DNA from 4 places in the Arthrobacter sp. MP_M4 genome. Region 3 is predicted to be linked to each of the others. Evidence: riboswitches for the same ligand, from Rfam matches in the RefSeq annotation. Region 3 holds a riboswitch; each other region holds the start of a gene.

Region 1 (7,040 bases), on a different contig from region 3:
TGAACCTGTTCCTCACCGCCTACCTGCACTTCCAGGAGGAGGTCGCAGCGTTCGGCCAGGACGTCTTGCCGATCGTCCGCGAACTCGAGGCCGACCTGGCCCGCAAGCACGGCACGGAACTGGACCTGTCCGGGATTCCGGCCACGACGATTAAGGTGGACGCATAATGGCTGACCGTAAGTTCGGGTTCCGTACCCGCGCCCTGCACGCCGGCGGCACCCCCGACGCCGAGCACGGCGCCCGGGCCGTGCCGATTTACCAAACCACTTCCTTCGTGTTCAAGGACACCCAGGACGCCGCCAACCTCTTTGCGCTGCAGAAGTACGGCAACATCTACTCCCGGATCGGCAACCCCACGGTGGCCGCGTTCGAGGAGCGCATCGCGTCCCTGGAGGGCGGCATCGGTGCGGTGGCGACGTCCTCGGGGATGGCCGCGGAGTTCATCACTTTCGCCGCGCTCACCCAGGCCGGTGACCACATCGTGGCAGCCTCCCAGCTTTACGGTGGCACGGTAACCCAGCTGGACGTCACGCTGCGCCGCTTCGGCGTCGACACCACGTTCGTCCCCGGCACCGATCCGGCGGACTACGCCGCTGCCATCCGGGAGAACACCAAGGCGATCTTCGTCGAGGTGGTGGCCAACCCGTCCTCCGAGGTCCAGGACCTTGAGGGGCTGGCCAAGGCAGCGCACGACGCCGGCATCCCGCTCGTCGTCGACGCCACCTTGAGCACGCCGTACCTCGTGCGGCCGATCGAACACGGCGCGGACATCGTTATCCATTCCGCCACCAAGTTCCTCGGCGGCCACGGCACCACCCTCGGCGGCGTGATCGTCGAAAGCGGCCGGTTCAACTGGGGCAACGGGAAGTTCCCGACGATGACCGAGCCGGTGGCCTCCTACGGCAACGTCTCCTGGTGGGGCAACTTCGGCGAGTACGGCTTCCTCACGAAGCTCCGCTGCGAGCAGCTGCGGGACATCGGACCCGCCCTGTCCCCGATGTCCGCGTTCCAGCTCCTGCAGGGCGTGGAGACCCTTCCGCAGCGCCTGGACGAACACCTCAAGAACGCCCAGGCCGTCGCGGAGTGGCTCGAAGCGGACGAACGTGTGGCCTACGTGAACTACTCGGGCCTTCCCTCGCACCCGTACTTCGAGCGGGCCCGGAAGTACCTTCCGCTCGGACCGGGCTCGGTGTTCTCCTTCGGCGTGAAGGGGGGCCGCGCGGCCGGGCAGACGTTCATCGAGTCCCTGCAGCTGGCCTCGCACCTGGCCAACGTCGGCGATTCCCGGACCCTCGTCATCCATCCCGGGTCCACCACCCACCAGCAGCTCAGCCCGGAACAGCTCGAGTCCGCCGGCATCCCGGAGGACTTGGTCCGGATCTCGATCGGGCTGGAAGACCTCGAGGACATCCTCTGGGACATTGACCAGGCCCTGGACGCTGCAACGGTGGCAGCCCCTGATGCCTCCGCCCGCGGCGTACACACGCCAGAGGCTGACGCCTGCACGATCGGAGTTAACGCGTGAGCACCGAAGAAGAACGTACCTGGACCGAGCCGTCCGCCCCGGAGCGGCTGGCCCTGCTGCGGCAGGCAACGTCGATCGCAATCGTGGGCGCCTCGGACAAACCGTCCCGGGCGAGCTACTTCGTTGCCACCTACCTGCAGTCCTCCACGCGCTACAAGGTGTATTTCGTAAATCCGGTGGTGAAGGAGATCCTGGGCCAGCGAACGTATGCCTCGCTCGCGGACCTGCCGGAGAGCCCGGACATCGTGGACGTGTTCCGCAAGCACGATGACCTCCCGGGGGTCCTGGACGAGGCCGTCGCGGCAGGCGCCAAAACGCTCTGGCTGCAGCTGGGCTCGTGGCACGAGGACGTGGCGAAGGAAGCCGAGGCGGCCGGGCTCGACGTCGTGATGGACCGTTGCGTGAAAATCGAGCATGCCCGGTTCCACGGCGGACTGCACCTGGCCGGCTTCGACACCGGCGTCATTTCGTCCAAACGGCAGGTCCTGGCCTAACCGCGCCCGCGCCGGGCCACCGAACTCGCGGCACGCGTGCGGGCTCGCCATAACGAAACGGCGCGCCGCACCTTGCCCCACGTTCCCGCCGAACTCGCGGCACCCGGCCAAACGACGGCGGCGGGCCACCTTTTCAGGTGACCCGCCGCCGTCGTGCGTTAGCTTCGGATGCGTCAGTCGTTGATCAAATCGTTGATCACGATGGTCTGGTCGCGGTCAGGACCGACGCCGATTGCCGAGAAGCGCGTGCCGGAGAGCTTTTCCAGGGCCAGCACGTAGTTTTTGGCGTTCTCCGGGAGGTCCTCCAGGGTGCGGGCGCCGGTGATGTCCTCGGTCCAGCCCTCGAAGTACTCGAAAATCGGCTTGGCGTGGTGGAAATCGGTCTGGGTCATCGGCATTTCCTCGTGCCGGACGCCGTCGACGTCGTAGGCCACGCAGACCGGGATCTGTTCGATGCCGGTGAGGACGTCGAGCTTGGTGACGAAGTAGTCCGTGAAGCCGTTGACGCGCGAGGCGTGGCGCGCCAGCACGGCGTCGTACCAGCCGCAGCGGCGCGGCCGGCCGGTGTTGACACCAAATTCACCGCCGGTCTTCTGCAGGTACATGCCCATCTCATCGAACAATTCGGTGGGGAACGGGCCGGCGCCCACGCGGGTGGTGTACGCCTTGATGATGCCGATGGAACGCGAGATCCGGGTGGGGCCGATGCCCGAGCCCACGGAGGCGCCGCCGGCCGTCGGGTTCGAGGAGGTCACAAACGGGTAGGTGCCGTGGTCGACGTCCAGGAACGTGGCCTGGCCGCCTTCCATGAGGACCACCTTGCCCTCGTCCAGGGCGGTGTTCAGCACATAGGTGCTGTCAATGACCAGCGGGCGCAGACGCTCGGCGAAGGACAGGAAGTACTCCACGATCTCGTCCACCTCGATGTCGCGGCGGTTGTAGACCTTGACCAGGAGTTCATTCTTCTGGCGCAGCGAGCCTTCGACCTTCTGGCGCAGGATGGAGGCGTCAAAGACGTCCTGGACGCGGATGCCGAGGCGGGCCACCTTGTCCATGTAGGCCGGTCCGATGCCCCGGCCGGTGGTGCCGATGGCGCGGCTGCCCAGGAAACGCTCGGTGACCTTGTCCAGCACCTGGTGGTACGGCGCCACGAGGTGGGCGTTTGCGGAGACGCGCAGCTTGGAGGTGTCGGCGCCGCGGGCTTCGAGGCCGTCGATTTCCTGGAACAGCGCTTCTAGGTTCACCACGCAGCCGTTGCCGATAACCGGGACCGCGTTGGGGCTCAGGATGCCGGCCGGAAGGAGCTTGAGCTCGTACTTCTCACCGCCTACGACGACGGTGTGGCCGGCATTGTTGCCGCCGTTGGGCTTGACGACGTAGTCGACTCGGCCACCAAGCAGGTCAGTGGCCTTGCCTTTGCCTTCGTCGCCCCATTGGGCTCCGACGATCACGATTGCTGGCATGGGATCCTCCCCCATTCGTTCGGGCCAAACCGCAGGTGTCCCGCAGCTTAGCGCCGTTCATGAGAATGCCCCGAATCTACCGCTGTGCTCTTTCGATCAACGCCAGTTTCCGGGGCTCTTACCACCCAAGTTTAGCCGATGGCGGTGACAGCAGCTCATTTGCCCGGCCACTGGACTTCCGCCGGGCCGCCGGCCTCCTCGGCTCCACCTGCGCAGTGTCCAGCTTGCGGAACTTCGTGGGACAGGCTTGCGCGGGTCGGCCGGTTCGAATTAGGTAGGAGGTGACCATCCCGAGCGGCCGAGGGACCTGGACCATTGACGCCGCAGCAACCCTGCCCGCGCACACCACTGTGACGGCAAAGGTGCTACCGCCAGGACCGATGGAAAGGACGCGCTCCCATGCCGCAGAACACCGACCATATCCGCGCCACCCATGCAGGCTCGTTGCCCCGCACGCCCGAGCTCATCGCCGCGAACGAGGCCAAAGAGTCAGACGGCATCACTCCCGAGTTCCTGGACCTGCTGGAAACCTCCGTGGTGGACATCGTGCAGCGCCAGAAGGATCTCGGCATCGACATCCCCAACGACGGCGAATACGGGCACACCATGTCCAGCGCGGTTGATTACGGTGCGTGGTGGAATTACTCCTTCAGCCGGCTGGGCGGCCTGGAACCGACGGACGTGGACCGCTGGGCGGACGCCGCCGTGCACCGCTCCAGCCCCGGCCACATCGTGCTGACCTCCTTCCCGGACCGCCGCGACCGGCAAAAATTCAACGACGCCTACAACGATCCGTCCTCCGGGATCCTGGCGCACCGCAGGTCCGTCACGCAGCCGAAGATCGCCGGCCCGCTGAGCTACACCGGCCAGGCCCTGGTGGGGTCGGACATCGCCAACCTCAAGACCGGCCTGGCCGCAGCCGGGCTGTCCGAGGGCTTCGTCGCGTCCCTGTCCCCCGGCTCCTGCGCACGCGTCGCCAATGAGTATTACACCTCCGATGAGGAGCTCCTCTATGCCTGCGCCGATGCCATGCGCGAGGAGTACAAGGCCATCATCGATGCGGGGCTCACTGTCCAGCTCGATGACCCGTCGCTGGCCGAAAGCTGGGACCAGATCAACCCGGAGCCGAGCCTGGCGGACTATCTGAAGTTCATCCAGCTCAGGGTTGAGGCCACCAACTGGGCACTGCGCGATCTTCCCCAGGACCAGATCCGTCTGCACGTGTGCTGGGGCTCCTGGCACGGACCGCACACCACCGACATTGACCTCGCGGACATCATCGGTTCCGTCATGCAGGTCAACGCGGGGGCTTACTCCTTCGAGGCCGCCAACGTCCGACACGAACATGAATGGCGGGTCTGGGAGGACACCAAACTGCCCGACGGAAAAGTCATTATTCCTGGCGTCGTTTCCCACGCCACCAACGTCGTCGAGCACCCGGACCTGGTGGCTGACCGGATCGTGCGTTTCGCCGAATTGGTGGGCCGGGAAAATGTGATTGCCTCCACAGACTGCGGTCTCGGCGGCCGCGTGCACCCGCAAATCGCCTTTGCCAAGCTGGAATCCCTGGGCGAGGGAGCCCGCCGGGCAACCGCCCGGCTCTGGTAGCCGGCCCCACGGCCGGTCCGTCATTTCGCAGGGCTTGATAGACTAATAAGGATCGACCAGGAATCGGTCCACACCACATTTTCAAACCACACCGTAATTGGCGTGCCCGCGTACGGTCTGGGAGCTTCACCAAACCTGCAGGAGACTCAGCAATATATGACAGCCTTGGCCACTGAAAATTCCCGCGAGCAGCTTTTGAGCCGCCGCTACGAACCTAGCGTCGCAGCCGTAAACGAGCTGTGCGACACGCTGCAGGCCACCAAAGCTGGCATGAACGTCTCCTACGTGGACCCGATCCACGACGTCGACGAGTGCCGCATCATCAGCCTCTTCTCCAACATCGGAACCGAGGACGAGTCGGGTTTCATCACGGCCGGCGACGAAGAAGCGGCCACCCGCCTGTTGGGCGTCCACTGGAAGCTGGGCCTGCGTCCTGAGTACGTGATGCCGTGGAACGTTCACCCCTGGTACGTCCCGGGCGAGCCCAACGGCAAGTTCACGCCGGACCAGATCTCCGCCGGCCTCAAGCCGCTGCTGAAATTCCTTGCCGTGGTGCCCCGCGCCTCGGTGATCGTGGCCCACGGCACCGAAGCCAACCGCCTCGCGAACCTGCTCCTGAAGACCGAGGTGCCGATGATCTGGCGCCGCGGCCTCAAGACCTACAAGGTCCGCTCGCTCAGCGGCCGTGCCTTCGCCGGCACACCTGCCCGGCAGGAGCAGTACCTGGAGGAAATGGGCACCGTCTACGCCGACGCCATGGCCCGCACAGGGCTGGCAAAGACCAGCTGATCCCACCCGCAACGAATGACGGCGGGCGCCCACCTTCTGGTGGACGCCCGCCGTCATTCGTTTAACTGCAACGCGGTGTTAGCGCTTTTCGGCTTCGATCGCTGCCCTGGCGGCGGGATCGGAGTCCTTGAGGAATTTCTCGATCCGCTCCGGTTCCTCGGCCTCGCCGATCGCGGCGGAGGCGCGGCCCAGCGAGTACAGGGCGCGCAGGAACCCGCGGTTCGGTTCGTGCTCCCAGGGGATGGGCCCGACACCGCGCCAGCCGTTGCGCCGCAGCGAATCCAGTCCCCGGTGGTAGCCCACGCGGGAATAAGCGTAGGAGTCGATGGTCCGGCCTTCACTCCACGCTTCCTCAGCCAGCACGGCCCAGAGCAGCGAGGACGTCGGGTGCTTTTCCACCAGGTCCAGGGCTTCCTGGCCGGCGTCCAGCGCCGCGTAGACTTCGGTTTCGGCGGGCAGGTGCGTCGGCTCCGGACCCATCAGGTTCCGGCGGAATTCGTCCGACATGCCTAGAACGTCTTGCCGGTGGAGCCGAGCTGCTGGGCAGCCTCCACGACGCGGGCAGCCAGGCCGGCCTCGGCGGAGGCGCCCCAGACGCGCGGATCGTACAGCTTCTTGTTGCCCACCTCGCCGTCGACCTTCAGCACGCCGTCGTAGTTGCGCAGCATGTGGTCCGCGACCGGGCGCGTGAAGGCGTACTGGGTGTCGGTGTCGATGTTCATCTTGATGACACCGTAGGAAACGGCGTCCGCGATTTCCTTCTCGGACGAGCCGGATCCGCCGTGGAAGACGAGGTCGAAGGGGTTCGGTTTGCCGATCTTGGCGCCCACCTGCTCCTGGATATCCTTGAGGATTTCCGGGCGCAGCTTCACGCCGCCGGGCTTGTACACGCCGTGCACGTTGCCGAAGGTCAGCGCCGTGATGTAGCGGCCGTTCTCGCCGGCACCGAGAGCGTCGATCGTGGCGAGGGCGTCCTCGACGGTGGTGTAGAGCTTGTCATTGATGGCGTTCTCGACGCCGTCTTCCTCACCGCCGACGGTGCCGATCTCGACCTCGAGGATCATTTTCGCGGCAGCGGTGCGCTCGAGCAGTTCGCGGGCAATCCGCAGGTTTTCCTGCAGGGTCTCAGCGGAGCCGTCCCACATGTGCGAGTTGAAGAGC
Region 2 (7,040 bases), on a different contig from region 3:
TACACCGAGCTGGTATGCGGCCCCATGCTATCGGCCGTCCGGCCGTTTGTGCGCTGGGCCGATGTCTTCTGCGAGCAGGGGGCCTTCACCGAGGACCAGTCGCGGCGGGTGCTCCAGGCCTGCAAGGACGCGGGGCTGGGCTTGAGGGTGCACGGCAACCAGCTGGGTGAGGGCCCCGGGGTGCGGCTCGCAGTGGAATTCGGCGCCGCCAGCGTGGACCACGTGAACTACCTTTCCGGCGCCGACATCGGCGCCCTTGCCGCCAGCTGGTCCGGCTGGGACGCCGGCGGAGGCTCCGGCCGCGGGACGGTGGCCACGTGCCTGCCGGCCTGCGACCTGTCCACCCGGCAACCGCTGGCACCTGGCCGGGAGCTGCTCGACGCCGGTGTGCAGCTCGCGCTGGCGTCCAACTGCAACCCGGGCACGTCCTACACGAGTTCGATGGCGTTCGGCGTCACCACGGCCGTGCTGCAGATGCGGCTCAGTGTCCACGAGGCCGTGCGCGCGGCCACGTACGGCGGGGCGCTGGCCCTCGGCCGGGAATGCGGGAAGGACGCCGCCGGCGAACGCGCGGTCGGGTCGATCGCCGTCGGGCACCGCGCGGACCTCCACCTTCTCAACGCCCCGTCCGCCACCCACCTGGCCTACCGGCCCGGCATGCCGTTGACGCACGCCGTCTGGCGGGCCGGGGAACGCGCCCGCTGACCACGAACTGTCCGGGAAGAGCCCGTGGCGGCTAGAAGAACATCGGCGGGGCATCCAGGACGGTCTCATCGACCCGTCTGGGTTCCCACTGGCTGAACGGCTTATCCAGCTCGTACTTGCCGTCCGTGCTGCGGTGCAGGGTGCGGACCTCGGCGTTGTCGGGGTTGTTGAGGGATTCGAAGTACTCCACCGACCAATGGAACCAGCGCATGCAGAACAGCCGCATCGTCAGCCCGTGGGTAACGAACAAAGCGTTGGGTGCGTAGTCCGGCCGGGACCAGTGGCGGTACAACGTTTCCATGAAGGAGGAGATCCGGTCATAGACATCGGAGCCGGACTCGCCCTCCCGGAACCGGTAAAAAAAGTGGCCGTAGGCGTTGCGGAGTTCCTTTTGGTCCTCAATCTCGCCGGTGATCTGGAAATTGGCCCAGTCTTGCTCGCGAAGCCGCGGCTCTTCGATCACCCGCTCCACCAGCGGGCCGAGATTGAGCGCCTCCAGGGTCTGGTAGGCCCGCAGGTAGGGCGAGACGTAGACGCAGACCGGCGTGCCGTCCAGCAGCCGCCGGACCTCTTCGCCGGCCGCCCGGGCCTGCCCGATGCCGAGCTCCGTCAGCGGGATCCGGTAATCCGGGACCCTGTTGTAGATCGAGGTATCGGCGTTGGCCGCGGACTGGCCGTGCCGGATCATAATGATTTTCCCGGGCGCACTCATAACCACCAAGCATAGGCCCGGCCGGGGCGCATCCTTTAGCAACGGGCGGTTTCAGGAAACTACCGGTAACTGCGGGCAAGATAGGAACATGTTGGTTCCCTCGCGCCGTCGGCTGCGGATAGAAGTGTGGATAGTTTTGGGCCTGTCGCTGGGGCAGTCAGCCGTGTATTCGGTGGTGCAGCTGCTGGACAAAATGACCCGGGCGCCCCTGGCGGAAGCGACCTCCACGCTGAACCGCTCGCAAAGCACCCGGGAGTACTTTGACCTCACCTACCAGCTGCTGGACATCATCTTTGCCCTGGTGCCCGTGGCACTGGTGATCTATTTCCTCGCCGAACACCGCACGGCCGCCGCAGCCTGCGGCAAGCTTGGGTTCACTTTCGCGCGCCCCGGCAAGGACCTGCTCCAGGGCCTGGGCCTGGCCGCGCTCATCGGAATCCCGTCGCTGGGTCTCTACGCCGCAGGCCGGGCGCTTGGGATGACGACGGCGATTATCCCCAGTGCGCTGGACTCCTACTGGTGGACGGTGCCGGTGCTCATCCTCTCCGCGGTCCGGCACGGCATCGTGGAGGAAGTGATCGTGGTGGGCTACCTGGTGGACCGGCTGGGCAAGCTCGGCTGGAGCGTCCCCCTGATAATCTTTGCAAGCTCCATGCTGCGAGGCAGCTACCACCTGTACCAGGGCTTCGGTCCCTTCGTCGGCAACGCCATCATGGGCGTCATCTTCGCATTCATCTACACGCGCACCCGCCGGGTGATGCCGCTGGTGATCGCCCACGCCATGCTGGACATCGTGGCGTTCGTCGGCTTTAGTCTTTTCGGTAAGGCGATCGGCCTGGGCTGAGGTTCGTTGGCTCCAGACCCCGGCGGTTCCCGGGATTGGCGTTTAACGAATTCGGCCGCCATCGGGGGTGGCGTCATTGGCACCCGCTGATGGCGGCCGAAGTGGTGGGGCGGAAAAGCGTCAGATGGTGACTGCTCCGGAGACCGTCTCGAAGGTGACAGAGAGGATGCCCGGTGTACCGCGCGGAGCGAGCCAGTTCACGGCCACGTCCTCGAGCGGTTTCTCCACCGGAACGCCGAGCCACTCGGTGACGCGCTCTGCGGAGCCGGCGATGGTGAGGGCGGACATCTTGACGTTGCTCTCGTAGGCCTTGGACGGGTGGAGTTCCGGATCGCCTTCCCACCTAAGCATGTAGGGGACCTGGGGATCGGCGATGAGGCCGAGAATGCCGATCTGTTTCCAGACCAGTTCGCGGCCGTCCGGGAACTTGCGGTTGCCGTTTACGGCGGCGCGTCCCAGCCGCTCCTCGAACGGGGCGAGATCGTCCACTTCCACGCACCAGCCCATCCATCCGCCGCCCGCCGCCGACCGGGCGCGGACAGCCTGGCCGAAGGGCGCTTTGTCCGAGGCGGGATGGTTCAGCACCTCCACCACCTCGACGTACTTGTGTCCCGCGAGCGGAATGATCATGTTGCGGGTCCCGAATCGGGGGTGGACTCCGCCCTTCACGGCTTCCACGCCGAGGGCAGACGCAATTCGTTTGGTGGTGGCAGCGAGGCCATCTTGTTCACAGGCGTAAGAGACGTGATCCATGCGCATGCCCTCATCTTGGCACTTTGTGATGCGCCTCTCAGCTTAGGGTGCCCTAACCGGATGGAATGACCCGCGGGACGGCTTTCAGAGCGCCCGCGGGGGCCCGCCACGATGACAGGAAGCGCCGCCCGGGGGCCCATCCCCGGCCACGACTTGTTCGTCACAAAGCTATCCACCGCCTGAACCGGTTCCTAGACTGGGGTCAGGTCATGAGTGCCAGCGCACGGCCCCGGCTTGCTGGCCGGCAACCCTCGTCTCGCGGTGGGGTGCCCCGGGTGAAGACCTGGCCGTCCGGCGCCCGCCGGGGGGCAAGCGCGGCGCCAGTGCCGCCCGGGCCGGAAGGTTGCCGGGCAGACTGTGCCCGGCCCTTTAGGAGTTGTTCCATGTCAAGTGCCTGGTCCTTTGAAACCCGCCAGATCCACGCCGGCCAGGAGCCGGACAGCGCCACCGGCGCCCGGTCGCTGCCCATCTACCAGACGACGTCGTTTGTCTTCCCCAGCGCCGAGAGCGCCGCCAACCGGTTCGCGCTGGCCGAACTGGCGCCGATCTACACCAGGATCGGCAACCCCACCCAGGACGCCGTGGAGCAGCGCGTGGCAAGCCTGGAAGGCGGACTCGCAGCCCTGCTGCTCAGCTCCGGACAGGCCGCGGAAACGCTCGCGATCCTGAACGTCGCCGAGGCCGGGGACCATGTGGTGGCCAGCCCCAGTCTCTATGGCGGCACCTATAACCTGCTGGCACACACCCTGAAGAAGTTCGGTATCTCCACAACGTTCGTGGCGGACCCGGACAACCTGGCGCAATGGCGGAATGCGGTGCAGCCCAACACCAAGCTGTTCTTCGGCGAAGCGGTCTCCAACCCGCGCCAGGACGTGCTGGACATTGAGGGCATCTCCCAGGTGGCCCATGAAGCCGGAGTGCCGCTGATTGTGGACAACACCCTGTCCACGCCGTTCCTCATCAGGCCCATTGAGTGGGGCGCGGACATCGTGGTGCATTCCGCCACCAAGTACCTTGGCGGTCACGGAACGGCGATTGCCGGCGTCATCGTGGACTCCGGCAACTTCGACTTCAGCAAGGACCCGGAGCGGTTCCCCGGCTTCAACACCCCGGACCCCACCTACAACGGCCTGGTCTATGCCCGCGATCTCGGTGCCGACGGTGCCCTCGGCGCCAACCTCTCCTTTATCCTCAAAGCCCGTGTCCAGCTGCTGCGGGACCTCGGCTCCGCCGTTTCGCCGTTCAATGCCTTCCTCATCGCCCAGGGCATCGAGACCCTCAGCCTGCGGATGGAACGGCACGTCGCCAACGCCGTCAAAGTGGCCGGATGGCTGGAAGCGCGCGACGACGTCGAATCCGTCGCCTATGCCGGGTTGCCGTCCAGCCCCTGGTACGAGCGCGGCCGCAAGTACGGGCCCAAGGGGACAGGCGCCGTCGTTTCCTTCAACCTCGCCGGGGGAGCGGACGCCGGAAAACGCTTTGTCGACGCCCTGGAACTGCACTCCCACGTGGCAAACATCGGCGACGTGCGCTCCCTGGTCATCCACCCGGCGTCGACCACGCACAGCCAGCTCTCCCCGGAGCAGCAGGCCGTCGCCGGCGTCCACCCCGGCCTGGTCCGGCTCTCGGTGGGGCTTGAGCACATCGATGACATCATCGCGGACCTCGATGCCGGCTTCCGGGCAGCGAAGACCGCCTGATCCATTCGGCACTGAGTGGCCCGGCTGTCACATGGAAGTCACAATCTTCGCCATTCCGGCAATGGGTTTCGTAGACTCAGGGGAGGTCATGAGTGCCAGTGACAGCCCCGGCTTGCTGGCCGGCAACCCTCCTTTTGCGGCGGGGTGCCCCGGGTGAAGACCTGGCCCGCCGGTCAGCTGACGGCGGGCAAGCGCGAAGTTAGGTCCTCACATGACGATTGCCGTCACCCGCACCGGTGCCCCCGCAAGCAAGCCCTCCTCCGCCCCGGACGGTTCCGTTCCCGACGGGACCGTCCAGTACTTACCCATCGGATCCCTCGCGCTCGAATGCGGCTCCTCGCTGCCCGAGGTCGTCCTCGGTTTCGAAACCTGGGGCACCCTCAATGCGGAGGCCTCGAACGCGGTCCTGATCGAACATGCCCTCACGGGGGACACCCACGTCACCCGGGGCGACAGCGACGAACCCGGCTGGTGGGAGCAACTGGCGGGACCGGGCGCCCCGGTGGACACAGACAGATACTTCGTGGTCTCCATCAACATCCTCGGCGGCTGCTACGGCTCCACCGGGCCCTCATCGACGGCGCCCGACGGAAACCCGTGGGGCTCACGTTTCCCGCTCGTGACGTTGCGGGACACCACAGAAGCTGAGGCCCGGCTCGCGGACGCCCTGGGCATCCGGAGCTGGTTCGCCGTGCTGGGCGGCTCCCTGGGCGGCGCCCGTGCCCTGGAGTGGGCCGTCAGCCACCCGGACCGGGTCCAGCGCTGCGGCGTGTTCTCCGTCGGCCCCAGCAGCACCGCAGAACAAATCGCGTTCGCCCAGGCGCAAACGCTCGCCATCCGGCAGGACCCCAACTTCAAGGGCGGGGACTACTACGGCGGGCCGGAGCCGGTAGCGGGCCTGGCCCTGGCCCGGCGGATCGCGCACATCACCTACCGCTCGGCCGCCGAACTGGACGGCCGTTTCGGCCGGAACGCCCAGGACTCGGAGGCTCCGCTGGAAGCCGGATCCCTCGCCGGACGCGGGCGCTACCAGGTGGAAAGCTACCTTGACCATCAAGGCAACAAGCTGGTCCGACGCTTCGACGCCAACAGCTACATCGCCATCACCGAGGCGCTGATGAGCCATGACATCAGCCGGGGCCGCGGTACCCTCGCGGAGGCCCTGGCCCCGGCCACCGCCGAATTTTTGCTGGCAGCAGTCGACTCGGACCGCCTGTACTTCCCGACCCAGACCCGGGCGCTAGCCGAGGCCCTGCCAGGCAAAGTTCCGGTGCACACCATCGAGGCCCCGATCGGCCATGATGGCTTCCTGACCGAGATCGGCCAGCTTGATGCCCAGCTTAAGCAGTACTTCTTCGGGTAGTCCGGGAGCAGAAAAGTACGACCAATGTGCGTTTTTGCAGATGCGCTCTGCACTAATGGCCGTTGAGGCTCAGGACTGAAAGGCTCATACTCGTGGGAATGGCGCAGCGTGTTCAATGTCACAAGCGCCCTCCTCCCAATGGTCCCACAGGGTGTCGAAGGCGACACCGAAGGAGTCGACATGAGTACGCAAAAAGCCGCCGCCAGGCGCCCGGAAGAGGAAGACGTCAAGTCGTCCGGACTGAAGAAGGTAGTAACGGCCTCCATGGCCGGCACGGTTGTCGAATGGTATGAGTTCTTCCTCTACGCCTCGGCCGCCACCCTCGTGTTCGGCAAGGCCTTCTTCCCCAACTCCGGCACGGAACTGGACGGCATCATTGCTGCCTTCCTCACCTACGCCGTCGGTTTTGTCGCCCGCCCGATCGGCGGCATCGTTTTTGGCCACTTCGGCGACAAGTTCGGCCGCAAGCAACTGCTCCAGCTCAGCATCGTCCTGGTCGGCGTCTCCACCTTCCTGATGGGTTGCCTCCCGACCTTCCAGCAGATCGGCTACTGGGCCCCGGCCCTCCTGGTCTTCCTGCGCTTCGCCCAGGGCTTCGCCGTTGGCGGTGAATGGGGCGGCGCCGTCCTCCTCGTCGCCGAGCACAGCCCCAGCAAGTCCCGCGGCTTCTGGTCCGCGTGGCCGCAGTCCGCCGTTCCGCTGGGCAACCTGCTGGCCACGGCCGTCCTGTTCGTTCTCTCTTCCACGCTGTCCTCCGCCGACTTCCTCAGCTGGGGCTGGCGCGTGGCCTTCTGGCTCTCCGCCGTGATCGTGCTGGTGGGCTACTACATCCGGACCAAGGTCACGGACGCCCCCATCTTCCTGGAGGCCCAAAAGGAAGTCACCGTCGAGAAGAAGGGCTACGGCGTGGGCGAAGTGTTCCGCCGCTACCCGCGCGGCGTCTTCACCGCCATGGGGCTGCGC
Region 3 (7,040 bases):
TACAGCCATGCCTTCAAGTTGGTGCCGGGCTTGTACTGGTGGAACGCGGAGAACGCCTTGGTATACGCCTCCTGGACCAGGTCCTCGGCATCAGCGGGATTCCGGGCCATTCTCATGGCCGCGGAGTACAGCTGGTCCACATACTGCATGGCGTCGCGTTCGAACCGAACCCGCCGTTCCTCGGTGGTTTCTGTCGTGACGTCCAGTGCTTGCCCGTCCACTATCGTCTCGCGGGCGGCAGCATCCTGCTTCGCGCTGGTCTCTTCGACGGCCTCGTGCGTGGCCGCAACGGCCGGATCCATGGTGCTCATTGCCTTCAAGTCTACTGTCACCCTTCGGCGGTCACCTGAAGGCGCGGGGGTGGCCCCGCCGCGCAGTGCTGTAGCCCATGTTCCAGCCGGCTCCGTTGGCCGTAAATCGTCCTTCACCAGAACCAAATTTTCCCCTCCCTGCACCACGACGGACCGCTCGGGCCGCGCCGCTGTGTTCCGGCCCGTTGCCCGGGCCCGTCCCACGTCTTACGCTCGCTATCCAGACAGCTTTCAGCAGCTGGTTCCTGCCTTTTCCAACCCCGCCCGGCAGGCAAATATTCCACAAAGATGCAAGACTAGAACCGACTCTCCCGCATCAAACCCGCGGTTCGTTTCTCCAGGAGGAAATTCATGACGTTTGTCCGCATTCTCGCCCGGCCCATGCTCGCCTCCAGTTTTGTCCTCGCAGGCATGGACAAGCTCAAGAACGCGGACGACACTGCGGCACAGCTCTCCCCCCTTCTGCGCCGCGCGGCCGAATCCCTCCCGTTCCAGACCAACGAGAAGGTGCTCGCGCGAGTCATCGGCGGTACCCAGGTGGGAGCCGGCGTCCTGTTCGCACTGGGTAAGTCGGCACGGCTTGCTGCCACCGTCCTGGCGCTCATCTCCGCACTCAACAGCTACGTCGAATGGCGCAGCGCGGACATCACGTCCAAGGAGGGCCGCGATGCCCGCCGGAAGCAGTTACTCAAAAACGTCTCGCTGACCGGAGGCGTGCTGCTGGCCGCCGTCGACACCAACGGCCGCCCTAGCCTGGCCTGGCGCGCCGAGCACCTCGCCGCTGATGCCAAGAAGGGCGCCGGCCACCTCGCCGCTGACGTCAGGAAGACCACCGGCAAGCGGCTGAAGAAGGCCGACAAGGCAGTCCGCAAAGCCGTAGACCACACCGTCGGAGCCTAAAGCGGCAATGGCAGGCACCACCCCCCACACGGCTGGCGTCCCTGTTCACCCGGACGACGCCGCCCCCTGGCAGGCTCCCCTGGCCGGCCGGCCGGTGGACGCCACGCTCACCGTTCCCGGCTCAAAGTCGCTGACCAACCGGTACCTCGTGCTGGCGGCCCTCGCCGACGGCCCGTCACGGCTGCGGGCGCCCCTGCACTCCCGGGACTCCGCCCTCATGATCGAGGCACTGCGGCGGCTCGGGGCCACCATCACGGAGGTGCCAGGCGACGGCGGCTTCGGTCCGGATCTCACCATCAAGCCCATCAGCCAGGACGCGTCCGCGGGTCCGGCCGAGGTTGACTGCGGGCTCGCCGGGACCGTCATGCGGTTCGTCCCGCCCGTCGCGGCCCTGCGCCGCGGTGTGACCGTATTCGACGGCGATCCGCACGCGCGCAAGCGACCCATGGGCCCGATTATCGAGGCCCTCACCGGCCTGGGCGTGCACGTCGCCGCGCCAGCCGGCGGCCAGGCCTCCTCCCTGCCGTTTGCCGTCGCCGGCACCGGCGACGTGCGCGGCGGACAGCTTGTCATCGATGCCACCGCGTCCTCGCAGTTTGTCTCGGCCCTGCTCCTCGCCGGCGCACGCTTCGGTGAGGGACTGCACCTTGAGCACCGCAGCACGGATAGGCCCAGTGAACCCGTCCCCAGCCTGGACCACATCAATATGACCGTCGCGGTGCTGCGCGGGGCCGGTGTGGCCGTTGATGATTCCCGCCCAAACCACTGGGTTATCTCACCGGGGCCGATCCGCGCCTTCGACGTCCGGATCGAACAGGATCTTTCCAATGCCGGCCCCTTCCTGGCAGCAGCTCTCGCCACCCGCGGCACCGTCCGGATCCCCAACTGGCCGCTGGAAACCACCCAGGTCGGCGACCAGTGGCGCAGCATCCTCACGAGGATGGGTGCCACCGTGACCCTCTCCGGCGGCACTCTGGCCGTCACCGGCGGACCGGAGATCAAGGGCGCGGACTTCGACGGGACCAGCGAACTCGCCCCGACGGTCGCCGCCCTCTGCGCCCTCGCCAGCGGATCTTCGCAGCTGACCGGCATTGCCCACCTCCGCGGGCACGAGACTGACCGGCTGGCCGCGCTTGTCGCAGAGATCAACCGTCTGGGCGGGGACGCCGAGGAGACGGCCGACGGCCTGGTAATCCGGCCCGCGCCGCTGCATGGCGGCGTGGTCCACAGCTACGCCGACCACCGCATGGCCACCGCCGGCGCCATCCTGGGCCTGGCCGTACCGGGCGTTCAGGTCGAGGACATCGGCGCTACGGCCAAGACCATGCCGGACTTCCCGGCACTGTGGGCCGCCATGCTCGTCCAGGGCTCCACCGCTGAATCCAGCCGCACAGACAGGGACGCCCACGGTGGCACGCAGCACTGATTCGTGGGACGAATCCGACGTCCGCATCCGTCCCAATAAGAAAGGCACCCGGCCCCGCACCAAGGACCGACCCAGCTACGAGGAAGCCGTCACGGGCCGCATCATCACCGTTGACCGCGGGAGGTACACCGCCGTCGTCGCCGAAGGAACCCCCGAGGAACGCAAGATCATTGCCGCCCGGGCCCGGGAACTGCGCCGCAACCCCGTCGTGGCAGGCGACTTCGTCTCCCTCGTCGGGGACGTCACCGGGGAAGCCGACACACTGGCCCGGCTCGTGCGGATTCAGGACCGCAGGACACTGCTGCGGCGCAGCGCAGATGACACGGATCCGATCGAGCGCGCCGTCGTCGCCAACGCCGACCAGCTGGTGGTGGTCGTGGCAGCTGCCAATCCCGAGCCGAGGACGGGGTTTATCGACCGTGCCCTCGTGGCCGCGTACGACGCCGGCATCGAGCCGTTGCTGCTGGTCACCAAGGCCGACGTCAAAGACCCTGCTGAGCTCCTTTCCAACTACCAGCACCTTGCCTTTCCGGTGATCATTTCCAAGACGGCAGACTCCGCGGCATCCGGTATCGACGCCCGCTCCGACGACGGACTGTCCGCCCGCCTCGACAAGGACGCCGTCTCCCAGTTGCGTGCCTACCTCGACGGGAAAGTCACCGTCATGCTGGGCCATTCCGGCGTCGGCAAGTCCACCATGGTCAACGCTTTGACCGGCGCCGAGCGCGCCACCGGCGGGGTGAACGCCGTGACCGGGCGCGGCCGCCACACCTCATCCTCCGCGCTCGCCCTCAAAGTCAACGCGGCGCCTGCGGGCAGTTGGATCATCGACACCCCCGGTATCCGTTCCTTCGGCCTGGCCCACGTCGACCCGGACCGGATTCTGCGGTCCTTCCCGGATCTTGAGCCCGGCACTGACGACTGCGAGCGGGGCTGCAAACATGACTCCAATGCCGTCAACTGCGGCGTGGACGCCTGGGTGGCCGCCGGCCATGCGGGCGACTCCGGACCGGCCCGGCTCGCCTCACTCCGCCGCCTGCTTGGGACAGACCCCCGGATGGAAGCCCAGGACGTCAAGGAACTCGGCACCGTCTCCTAGCAGGATGCGGCGCAGCCTACCGCTCCCCCGCCCGGTTTGCCGGTAGTTTGGATCCATGAGCCAACCCGCTTCGAGTTACAACGATGACCTCCGCCTCGCCCATGTACTGGCAGATTCCGTGGATTCCCAGACCATGAGCCGCTTCAAGGCGCTGGATCTTCGGATCGAGACGAAGCCGGACCTGACGCCGGTGACCGACGCTGACAAGTCCGCCGAGGAAGCCATCCGCGGCCAGCTGTCCCGCTCCCGGCCGCGCGACGCCGTCCTCGGAGAGGAATTCGGCAGCTCCGGCCACGGCTCGCGCCGCTGGATCATCGACCCGATCGACGGGACCAAGAACTTCGTCCGCGGCGTCCCCGTCTGGGCCACCCTGATCGCCCTCGTTGACGAGGGCGAGCCGGTCGTCGGCGTCGTAAGCGCCCCGGCCCTGGGCAAACGCTGGTGGGCCGCCAAGGATGGTGGAGCGTACATGGGACGGTCGCTGGCGGCGGCCACCCGGCTGAAGGTCTCCAATGTCTCCAAGCTCACGGACGCCTCGCTCTCCTACTCGTCCCTGGGCGGCTGGAAGCAGCGCGGCAACTTCGATGAATTCCTCGGCCTCACCGAGGAGGTCTGGCGCACCCGCGCGTACGGTGACTTCTGGTCCTATTGCATGGTGGCCGAAGGCGCCGTCGACATCGCCTGCGAGCCGGAACTTAACCTCTACGACATGGCCGCACTGGTCCCGATTGTCACGGAAGCCGGCGGCCGCTTCACGTCCCTCGAGGGCGAGGACGGTCCCTTCGGCGGCAACGCCCTTGCGACCAACTCCATCCTGCACTCCGAGGTCCTCAAGCGCCTCAACCCGGGGCTCGACGACCTGCTCTAGGATCCGGCGGCCGGCCATCACGGCCGCTCCGTAACAAAGCACTTCACAATCCTGCCCTGCCTTTTCTGCGGCAGCAGGCATGGCCTACGCTCGAAAAAGGTCACGAGTGCCAGCGCGAAACCCCGGTTTGCTGGCCGGCAACCCTCCATTCGCGGCGGGGTGCCCCGGGTGACGACCTGGCCGGTCCTGAATGGACCCGGCAAGCGCGGATTCCCGGCACGGGGGTCCATTTTCGAGCGAGGTCCCATGCCAACTGCCACCATTCCCGTACCCCGTCCCGCGGCTCCTGGACGTCCGGCCAGGACCGGACCGGCCGCTACCCGGGCGCGACTTGCCGTCGCCCGCCGGCCGCTGGCCGCGGTGACCGGCGCGGAGATCCAGGCGCCGCTGATCCAAGGGGGGCATGTGCGTTACGCCAACCTGGATTACGGCGCTTCGGCTCCGGCCCTCTCCGTCGTCTCGGCCTACCTCAACGAGATCCTGCCGTTCTACGCAAGCGTTCACCGCGGTGCCGGTTACGCCTCCCAGATCAGCACCTCCGTCTACGAAAACGCCCGCAACGTAGTCCGGGATTTCGTCGGCGGCCGGCCGGATGATGCGGTGATTTTTACCCGCAACACCACTGATTCCCTGAACCTGCTGGCGGGGTGCCTGCCCGTCGTCGACGGCGTTTCCGCCGGTGAGGTGCTCTACCTCGACATCGAGCACCATGCCAACCTCCTGCCGTGGCAGCGTGTGCCGCACCGCAGCGTCATCGCTGCACCGACTCTCGCCGGCACCCTGGAACTGCTCGGCGGGGAACTCGCCTACGGCGGAGTGAATCTGCTCGCCGTCACTGGCGCCTCCAACGTCACCGGTGAGATCCTGCCGGTCCGGGCCCTCGCCGCCCTGGCGCACGAGTATGGCGCCCGGATCGTCGTCGATGCCGCGCAGCTGGCGCCGCACCGGCGGATCGATATGGCCGCTGACGGCATCGACTACCTTGCCTTTTCCGGCCATAAGCTTTACGCCCCGTTCGGAGCAGGTGTGCTGATCGGCCGCACCGACTGGCTCGACGCCGGAACGCCCCATCTGGCCGGCGGCGGAGCCGTGCAGGATGCCCGGATCGATACAGTCAGCTGGACCACCGGCCCCGCACGGCATGAAGGCGGCTCCCCCAACGTCCTCGGCGCTGCCGCCCTGGCCCGGGCCACCCAGGTCATCGCCGGCCTGGACGCGGAGCAGTGGCGGGGCCACGAAGACGCCATCCGCGCGTTCCTCGTCGAAGGCCTGGCCGGAATCGATGGTGTCACGGTCCACCAGATCTTCTCGGACAGCGCTTCATTCGACGCTGCCGCGGGCTCCGTGTCCGGCACCGGCACGATCGGCGTCGTCAACTTCTCTCTGGAAGGCTACGACGCGGGTCTGGTGGCGGCGTACCTGTCGGCCGAACACGGCATCGGGCTGCGCGACGGCCGGTTCTGCGCGCATCCGCTGCTCCGCCGGCTTGGCCTGCCCTCGGGCTCGCTGCGGGCAAGCTTCGGCCTTGGCTCCCGGCTGGAGGACGCCCAGCGGCTGATTTCCGGCATTGAGGAACTCCGCCGGAACGGTCTCGGGTGGGACTATGTCGTGGACACGGGACGCTGGGTGCCGTCCAATGACACCCGCAGTTACCCGCACTGGGCCCCCAACACCCCCGGCACCGCCGGCGCGGCCCCCTGCACCCTGGACTGACAGAGCGGACGGAGCAGGAAACACGGGCGCTGCCACGTGCGGTAAATTCGACAGGTACCCATCCGGATCTGCCGAAGGAGATCGCACGTGGCAAGCGGCGGACCCAAAGCTCACGGCGGCCCCCAGCTCGATCAGGAACGGCGCCGGGAGCTGGGGCAAAGCTTCCAGGACGGCGGGGAACACTATGACCGTGTCCGTCCCGGGTACACGGCCGAGTCGGCCGACTGGCTGATCCCCGCCGGCGCCGTGGACGCCGCGGACCTCGGCGCCGGGACCGGGAAGTTCACGGCGCTGCTCGCCGGGCGCGGCCTGCACACCGTGGCCGTCGACCCCTCCGCCGGCATGCTTGAACAACTCCGGCAGGCACTGCCCGGCGTGTCCGCCGTCGAGGGCACCGCTGAGCACACCGGCCTGCCCGGCGGCGCGTTCGACGTCGTGACCGTCGCCCAGGCCTGGCACTGGTGCGATCCGCTGCGAGCCAGCACGGAAATCGCCCGGATCCTCCGTCCGCACGGCACCCTGGGGCTGATATGGAACCAGCTGGACACGTCTGTTCCCTGGGTGCACCGGCTCTCACGCATCATGCACGCGGGAGATGTTCACAAACCGGACTTCATCCCGCCGCTTGGCCCGGAATTCACGGGGTTGGAAAGCCACCTCACCCGGTGGGACGATCCGCTGCGGACGGCGGACATCCTGGAACTGACCAAGTCCCGCAGCTAC
Region 4 (7,040 bases), on a different contig from region 3:
CGCTGCCCCTCGCCGACGTGGTGCTGCCCTGCCTGCTCCCGCCAGGGCCGGCCCCCGGCCGTACCGGGCAGGATGCCCGACCGCTGCCGCAGGCGGAACACACGGATCCCGACTTCAGCTTCGAGCTCAAGCTCGAACAGATCGAAACCCAGACGCGGCCGTGCCTGGGTTACCTGGAACTGCTTGGGCAGCTCCGGTGCGGCCGGGCCCGCGCGGACCGCGCTGCCCGGTTGCACGGGGGCCGCGTCGCTGCCCTCGCGACCTCTCCGCTCGGTTCCGCCTCGCACCTGACGCCGAAGCAACGCTATATGACCATGCAGCAGCGCTTCGGGCTCACTGTCCGGAACCAATTGACGTGCGGGCTGCATGTCCACGTCCTGGTGGACTCCCCAGAGGAGGGCGTGGCGGTGATGGACCGGATCCGGGACAAGCTTGCCGTGCTTATTGCCCTCAGCGCGAACTCCCCGTACTGGAACGGCGTGGAGTTAGGATTCGAAAGCTACCGCACCCAGGCCTGGAACCGCTGGCCCGGATCGGGTCCCACCATGATCTTCGGCAGTCTGCCGGCCTACCGCCGGGTTGTGGCCCGGCTGGTGGAAACCGGCGTCCTCATGGACGAGGGGATGGTCTATTTTGATTCGCGGCTGTGCCGGCATCACCCCACGCTGGAGATCCGGGTTGCCGATGTGTGCCTGCGGGCCGAGGACGCAGCGCTGATCGCTGTTCTGGTGCGTGCCCTGGTCGAATCGGCGTCGCGGGAATGGAATGACGGAGTGGATCCGGCCCCGGTGCCGACGCTGCTGCTGCGGATGGCTGCGTGGCAGGCCAGCAACTGTGGACTCCGCGGGCACCTGCTGGACTTCGGGACCTTCAACCCGGCTCCGGCGGGGGAAGTGGTCCGGGCGCTGGTGGACCTCGTGGCCCCGGTGCTTCAGGAGCAGGGCGAACTGGACCTGGTGCGGCACGGTATCAGCCGAATCCTGGCGCACGGCACCGGATCCCAGCTGCAGCGGGAGCCGTTCTCCACCGGCGGGCTGCCCGCCGTCGTAGACCGGGCCGTCGACGTGACCACGCAGGGAACGGACAGCGGGACGCCGCCGGACGACGTCCCGCTGGGCAGCGTCCGGCGCGCCTGAGCCCGTGACGCTGGGACCGCATTTCGCGGCAGTACCGCCCGAAAACATAGCCGCGAACTGCCTGCTCGCGGCGGCCGGGCGCGACTAGATCTGCTTGAGGCCCTGGCCGAGGTCGCGGATCAGGTCCTCGAGGTCCTCAAGGCCCACGGAGAGGCGCACCACGCCGTCGCTCAGACCGATCGCGGCCCGGCCCTCCGGCCCCATGGCGCGGTGCGTCGTCGTGGCGGGATGGGTGATCAAGGACTTCGAATCGCCCAGGTTGTTGGAGATATCGATGATCCGCAGCCCGTCCAGCAGCGCGAACGCGGCCTCCTTCGCTGACCTGCCGGGGGACGGGGAGAGCTCGAAAGTCAGCACGGTGCCGCCGGCCTTCATCTGCCGGGCGGCTAATTCGTGCTGCGGATGGGAAGGCAGCAACGGGTACCGGACCCAGCTGACGCCGGGTTGCTCCTCCAGCCACTCGGCCAGCCGCAGGGCCGAAGCGGAGGAATGGGTTACCCGCAGGCCCATGGTCTCCAGGCCCTTGGTTAACACCCACGCGTTGAAGGCGGAGAGCGCCGGGCCGGTGTGGCGCATGAGCTGCTTGACCGGTCCCTCGATGAATTCCTTGGTGCCCAGAACCGCGCCGCCCAACACCCTGCCCTGGCCGTCGATGTGCTTGGTTCCCGAATAGACGATCACATCCGCGCCGAGTTCCCCGCAGCGCTGCAACAGGGGAGTGGCAAAGACATTGTCAACGACGACCGTCGCCCCGGCGGAATGCGCCAGCTCGCTCACGGCGGCGATATCGACGATTTCCTGCATCGGGTTCGACGGCGACTCGAAGAAGACCGCCGTCGTTGGTTCTGAGAGCGCTGAGCGCCACTGCTCCAGATCCGGTCCGTCGACGAAGACCGTTTGCACCCCCCAGCGGGGCAGGATCTCGCTGAGGATCACGAAACACGAGCCGAACAGCGAGCGGGCTGCTACCACCCGGTCGCCGGCGGCCAGGAGGGCCCCAAGCGCGGTGAAGACCGCGGACATGCCCGAGGCGGTGGCAAAACAGGCCTCGGTGCCTTCGAGCAGCCGGAGCCGTTCCTGGAAGGTGGCCACCGTGGGGTTGCCGTAGCGGGAATAGACGAAGCGTTCGTCCTCGCCGGTGAAGGCGCGCTCGGCGGCGGCCGCGGATTCATAGACGAATCCGGAGCTCAGGAAGATCGGTTCGGCGGTTTCCTGAAAACCTGTCCGGTCCAGGCCGCCACGGACAGCCTGGGTGCCGGCGCTCCAGCCCCCGGCCTCGGGATTGAAAGCCATTTAGTGATTTTCCGCGCTCGTGGGCAGGCCGCGGTTCCGCCAGCCGTTGACGGTCCGTTCCCCCTGCCGGTCGGGTTCGCCCTCAAAGCCTTCGAGGACGTTGTAGGAAGTGAACCCGGCGTCGGTGGCTGCGTGCGCTGCGGCAATGGACCGGACGCCCGAGCGGCACAGGAAGAGAAGTTCGGTGTTGCCGGCCTCGGCAGCGAGTTGTTGCAGTTGCGCGATGAATTGCGGGTTGGGGATGCCGCCGGCCAGATTCCACTGCAGGAAGAGCGGCGGGTGCGGTGTCCCGGTTGTGTCCGGGATGCCGGTATGGGCCCATTCGCCCTCGGTGCGGACGTCCACGAGAAGGGCGCCGTCTTCGAGCTTTGCCCACGCCTCGTGCGGGCTGAGGTCTCCGGCGTAGCTCACGCGTGGCCCTCTCCGTCGAAGTCTCCGTCAATTTCTCCGGCGAACCCAAGGCCGCCCACGGCGTTGGCGACGGCGGCATCGGCGCTGGCGATCGCCGCCGGCAGCACCAAAGCCTGGGCCACGACGACGTCGCTGCCGTTGAACGTGGCGGCCGGGCTGCCGTGCAAAACGTAGCCCGCGGCGAGGGCGGCCGAGACGCGCTCGCAAAATGCACGGTCGTCGGGGCCGGTGAACAGGCGGTATGCCAGCTTCTTCCCGCTCGTGCCGGCAATCGCCGGGGTCGGGGCTGGTGCCGGTATGGGTACTGCGGGGGCGGACGCGTCAGGCACGACGGATCTCCTTCTTTCACGCTTGCAGCTCGATTGGTCGATATGCCGAGTACTCACCTGAGGCACCCCGCCGCGAAAGGGAGGGTTGCCGTCCGGCCAGTCAGGGCTTGGCGCCGGTTCTCATTACTCACCAGAAACCTAACACCCGGGACGCCGGCCCGCACGGTTGCCGCCGTCATGTTAAGTAACGGGCCGGAACGGAGAAAAGGTGACGAACCGACAAAAGAAATGCAACGGAGCGGTAGCCGCTATTGGGGCCAATCGTTAGGGCTCAGACTTAACGTGAAGCTCTCAGGAGGCCTCCAACACCTCCGCAGGCGGGGTCGTGTTTTTCACGGACCGGATATCGTAAGCTCACGACTGCCGCGCCCGATGCGGTGCATGACACCATTACAGTGAAATTGGGGAACTCCATGATTCTGCGCACCATCACTCCGGCAGCGTTGCTGCTCTCGACCGCTTTGGCGCTCGCAGGCTGCGGCGGCACTCCGGCGCCTTCAGCCCCGGGCGGTCCGTCCTCGGCCGCGGCCCCGGCTTCGCCGACCACACCTGACCCGTCATCCCCGGCCGCGGGCCCGTCCTCCGCGCCGTCGCCGGCCGCGACGGTGAAGGCCTATGCGGCCGGGGATCTCGCGCAGATCATTGCCGGGCTCACGGACGAGCGCGGCGCCGGGTTCACCGCCGTATCCGCCGACCAGCTGGAGCAAGGCATCGCCACGGCGAAGAAGTTGATCGCCACGGCCGCGATCACCCCGCCCGAGTGCGCGGCGGTGGTGGACAGCAACAGCCAGATCCCGGAGGGAAGCAGCTATGCCAGCGGCGTGTCCCAGTCCGCCGCGGACCAGGTGGTCACCGTCGTCACGGTCGTGGCTGTCCAGGATCCGGACCTGCAACGCTCCAAGCTGGACGAATCGGTAGCTGGGAGCAAGAAATGCGCAAGCTTCACCATGGAGCTCCAGGGCCAAAAAGTCGCCAGCGAAACGAAAGTCCTGGACATCGCGACGTCGGCGGAAAAGTCCTTCTCGACCATGGGCATCCAGACCCTGCCGACCGGGCAGACCCAGACCACTGTCACCGTCATGGGTCTCAGCGGTGCGCTGACGGCCGCGGCGGTGGCATCAGGCCCCGGAGTCACCGAGGACGCAGCCGCGGACCTGGCCCGGATCGTCGACGAAGCCCTCGCCAAGGGCTGAACCGCACCGTCCCCGGCGGGCCCGGGAGCTTTATTCGATGGTGGCGTACAGCGCGTTGAGCTCCGCGGTGAGCTGCTGGCGCAGTTCCGGCGTGCCGATTTCCCGGCCGTCGATGCGGTTGACGGGAGCCAGCAGCCGGATGCTCGAGATCAGCCAGACGGCGTCGGCGTCGTACAGGTCACGCGGCTCCAACGGGCCGTAGCCCAGTTCCCAGCCGGCCGCCTTGGCCGCGGTGAACAAGGCCCCCTGCGAAGTGCCGGGCAGGATTCCGCTGTCGAGCTGCGGCGTGATCAGCCGCCGGACCGTGCGCACCCCGCCGGCGCCGTCGCCGTCCGTGTCCAGATGTGCGAGCAGGACGGTGGACGTCGGACCCTCCAGCACCCGCCCGTCCGCGGAGGTGAAGATCACGTCATCGGCTCCGTGCGCGTGCGCGTAGCGAAGCGCTGCCATGTTAACGGCGTAGGAGAGGGTCTTGGCGCCCATGAGCAGCCAGGGGGCGCGTTCCCCGACTTCGCTGTCGTAGCCGCGGTCCAGCAGCAGGACGTCAATGCCGGTTTCGCGCTGGCGCCGTCCGGCGGCGCCGGGGACCGACGCCTGCACCCAGCACGTGGGCCCCGCCGCGCCTTCGACGCCGCGGGTCACCAGAAGTTTCACGACCAGCTCGTCGTCCTCAGTGGCACCGCCGCCGGGCAGATGGCTGCGCCGGTATTCGCTGACCGCCGTGGCAATGGCCCGGCGCCACACGCCCTCGGCCGGGATGCCCAGCTCCAAAAGCCGCGCGGACCCGGCCAGCCGGTTCAGATGCGCCTGGAGCTTGCGGGGCTGTCCGCCCACAACCAGCAGCGACTCAAAGACGCCGTCGCCTCGGGTGGCTCCCTGGTCGGTCGCCATCAGCTGCGGTTTGGTGGCGTCCGCCAGCCGGCCGCCGTCGAACGCGGGATCCAGGAAGACCAGCACCGGGGTGGGAGCCTTAGCGGCTGCGGGAGAAGTCATGCCTTCAGCTTAGTGCGGCGGGTGACGGGATAGGATTTCAAGGTTGCCCGTTCCGGAACTGTTCCGCGGGCCTGGAGCTTGAGGGGTTCGCCTGTGCTGTGGCCGTTTTCGCTGGCGGATTCTCTTCCGTCATGGGTCATCCTGATTCTGGCCGTGGTTGATTTCGGCATCAGGGTCCTGGCCCTTGGCATCATTCCCGGAAACCGGCGGCCCACCACTGCCATGGCATGGCTCCTCATCATCTTCTTTGTTCCGGCCGTGGGCCTGGTGCTCTTCCTGCTCTTCGGCAACTTCCGGCTCTCCCGCAAACGCCGGGCGCAGCAGGACGCAGTGAACACCCGGGTCCGCGCCGGCGCCTCGGAGCTCGCGATGCTGGAGAGCGGCTATGAGGGCCCGGACTGGGTGCTGTCCGCGGCGGAACTGAACAAGACGCTGGGGTCGCTGCCGATGGTGGACGGCAACCACGTGGACCTCCTCCCGGGCTACCCGGATTCGTTCACGGCCATGGCGGCCGCCGTCCGGGAAGCGGAGTCCTTCGTCAACGCCGAGTTCTACATCCTGAGTTCGGACCACTTCACCGATGACCTGCTGACAGCGATGGAGGAAGCTGCCGAGCGCGGTGTGGAAGTCCGCCTTTTGTTCGACCACCTGGGGACCCTGCGCGTCAAGGGCTACAGCAAGCTGATCGCCCGGCTCAAGGCCAGCAAGATCCGCTGGCGGCCCATGCTCCCGCTGCGGCCCGTCCATGGGCAGTGGCGTCGCCCGGACCTGCGCAACCACCGCAAAATCATGGTCATTGACGGCGAAGTTGCGTTCACCGGGTCGCAGAACCTGATCGAGCCCTCTTACAACAACCCCCGGCACCGCAAGGTGGGCCGCGAATGGGTCGAGCTGATGGCCTGCCTGCGCGGACCGATTGTCACCACGCTCAACGTGGTCTTCGCCACCGACTGGCTCAGCGAAACGGACGAAAACCTCGAACAGCAGCTGGCGCACCGCCCGGAACTGCACGCCGGGAACATCACCGCCCAGGTGGTGCCCAGCGGGCCGGGCTTCATCACCGAAAACAACCTGCGGCTCTTCAATACCCTGATTTACTCCGCGCAGCGCAACATCTCGATCTGCAGCCCGTACTTTGTGCCGGATGATTCGCTCCTGTACGCGGTGACGACGGCGGCGCAGCGCGGTGTCGACGTCGAACTTTTCGTCTCAGAGAAGGGCGACCAGTTCCTGGTCCACCACGCGCAGCAGTCCTATTACGAGGCGCTGCTGGAGGCCGGAGTGCGGATTTACCTGTACCAGGCCCCGTTCGTGCTGCACGCCAAGCACTTCACGATCGATAACGAGGTCGCGGTGCTGGGCTCAAGCAACATGGATATGCGGTCCTTCTCGCTGAACCTGGAAGTCTCCGTGATGCTCCTGGGTGAGGACATCGTCCGGCGGGTCAGCGCCGTGGAAGACACCTATCGCGGGGTTTCCCGCGAGCTGGTGCTTGAGGACTGGATGAAGCGGCCCATGGGGGTCAAATACGTGGACAACGTCGCCCGGCTGACGGCGACGCTCCAATAGCCTGCGGCGTGCTGCCCGGACGTGGTGGCGGGCCGGTGCGGAGCCTAGCCGGGCGGGAATTCCGCGCCGAGCGCGGAGAGGACCCCGAACGCTTTGGCCCTGATCTCCGCGTATTC

The links. A riboswitch is a leader RNA that binds a small molecule or an ion and turns the genes downstream of it on or off. The one in region 3 is predicted to bind S-adenosylmethionine.
Region 1: it holds a riboswitch for S-adenosylmethionine, as region 3 does, so the genes downstream of both, RCH15_RS14920 (cobalamin-independent methionine synthase II family protein) here and RCH15_RS08995 (aminotransferase class V-fold PLP-dependent enzyme) in region 3, are expected to answer to the same signal.
Region 2: it holds a riboswitch for S-adenosylmethionine, as region 3 does, so the genes downstream of both, RCH15_RS03615 (bifunctional o-acetylhomoserine/o-acetylserine sulfhydrylase) here and RCH15_RS08995 (aminotransferase class V-fold PLP-dependent enzyme) in region 3, are expected to answer to the same signal.
Region 4: it holds a riboswitch for S-adenosylmethionine, as region 3 does, so the genes downstream of both, RCH15_RS12590 (DUF1737 domain-containing protein) here and RCH15_RS08995 (aminotransferase class V-fold PLP-dependent enzyme) in region 3, are expected to answer to the same signal.

What each region holds. Positions count from the first base shown of each region.
Region 1 is NZ_JAXCHX010000023.1:4,976-12,015, reverse strand. Features, by position in the region: gene sfnG (dimethylsulfone monooxygenase SfnG) at 1-167, shown strand, start outside; gene RCH15_RS14935 (O-acetylhomoserine aminocarboxypropyltransferase/cysteine synthase family protein) at 167-1,525, shown strand; gene RCH15_RS14930 (CoA-binding protein) at 1,522-2,019, shown strand; gene RCH15_RS14925 (adenylosuccinate synthase) at 2,193-3,482, opposite strand; SAM riboswitch class I at 3,765-3,869, shown strand; gene RCH15_RS14920 (cobalamin-independent methionine synthase II family protein) at 3,882-5,090, shown strand; gene RCH15_RS14915 (uracil-DNA glycosylase) at 5,247-5,879, shown strand; gene RCH15_RS14910 (DUF3151 domain-containing protein) at 5,958-6,386, opposite strand; gene fbaA (class II fructose-bisphosphate aldolase) at 6,389-7,040, opposite strand, start outside.
Region 2 is NZ_JAXCHX010000002.1:259,770-266,809, forward strand. Features, by position in the region: gene hutI (imidazolonepropionase) at 1-705, shown strand, start outside; gene RCH15_RS03600 (histidine phosphatase family protein) at 737-1,417, opposite strand; gene RCH15_RS03605 (CPBP family intramembrane glutamic endopeptidase) at 1,506-2,261, shown strand; gene RCH15_RS03610 (VOC family protein) at 2,382-3,020, opposite strand; SAM riboswitch class IV at 3,220-3,335, shown strand; gene RCH15_RS03615 (bifunctional o-acetylhomoserine/o-acetylserine sulfhydrylase) at 3,398-4,714, shown strand; SAM riboswitch class IV at 4,799-4,914, shown strand; gene metX (homoserine O-acetyltransferase MetX) at 4,926-6,077, shown strand; gene RCH15_RS03625 (MFS transporter) at 6,258-7,040, shown strand, end outside.
Region 3 is NZ_JAXCHX010000009.1:14,703-21,742, forward strand. Features, by position in the region: gene RCH15_RS08970 (sigma-70 family RNA polymerase sigma factor) at 1-311, opposite strand, end outside; gene RCH15_RS08975 (DoxX family protein) at 663-1,211, shown strand; gene aroA (3-phosphoshikimate 1-carboxyvinyltransferase) at 1,219-2,637, shown strand; gene rsgA (ribosome small subunit-dependent GTPase A) at 2,621-3,736, shown strand; gene hisN (histidinol-phosphatase) at 3,792-4,604, shown strand; SAM riboswitch class IV at 4,703-4,816, shown strand; gene RCH15_RS08995 (aminotransferase class V-fold PLP-dependent enzyme) at 4,851-6,317, shown strand; gene RCH15_RS09000 (class I SAM-dependent methyltransferase) at 6,405-7,040, shown strand, end outside.
Region 4 is NZ_JAXCHX010000016.1:51,357-58,396, forward strand. Features, by position in the region: gene RCH15_RS12575 (glutamate--cysteine ligase) at 1-1,136, shown strand, start outside; gene RCH15_RS12580 (O-succinylhomoserine sulfhydrylase) at 1,221-2,429, opposite strand; gene RCH15_RS12585 (rhodanese-like domain-containing protein) at 2,430-2,840, opposite strand; gene RCH15_RS12590 (DUF1737 domain-containing protein) at 2,837-3,112, opposite strand; SAM riboswitch class IV at 3,183-3,297, opposite strand; gene RCH15_RS12595 (hypothetical protein) at 3,583-4,362, shown strand; gene RCH15_RS12600 (aminodeoxychorismate lyase) at 4,393-5,355, opposite strand; gene cls (cardiolipin synthase) at 5,449-6,924, shown strand; gene pabB (aminodeoxychorismate synthase component I) at 6,969-7,040, opposite strand, start outside.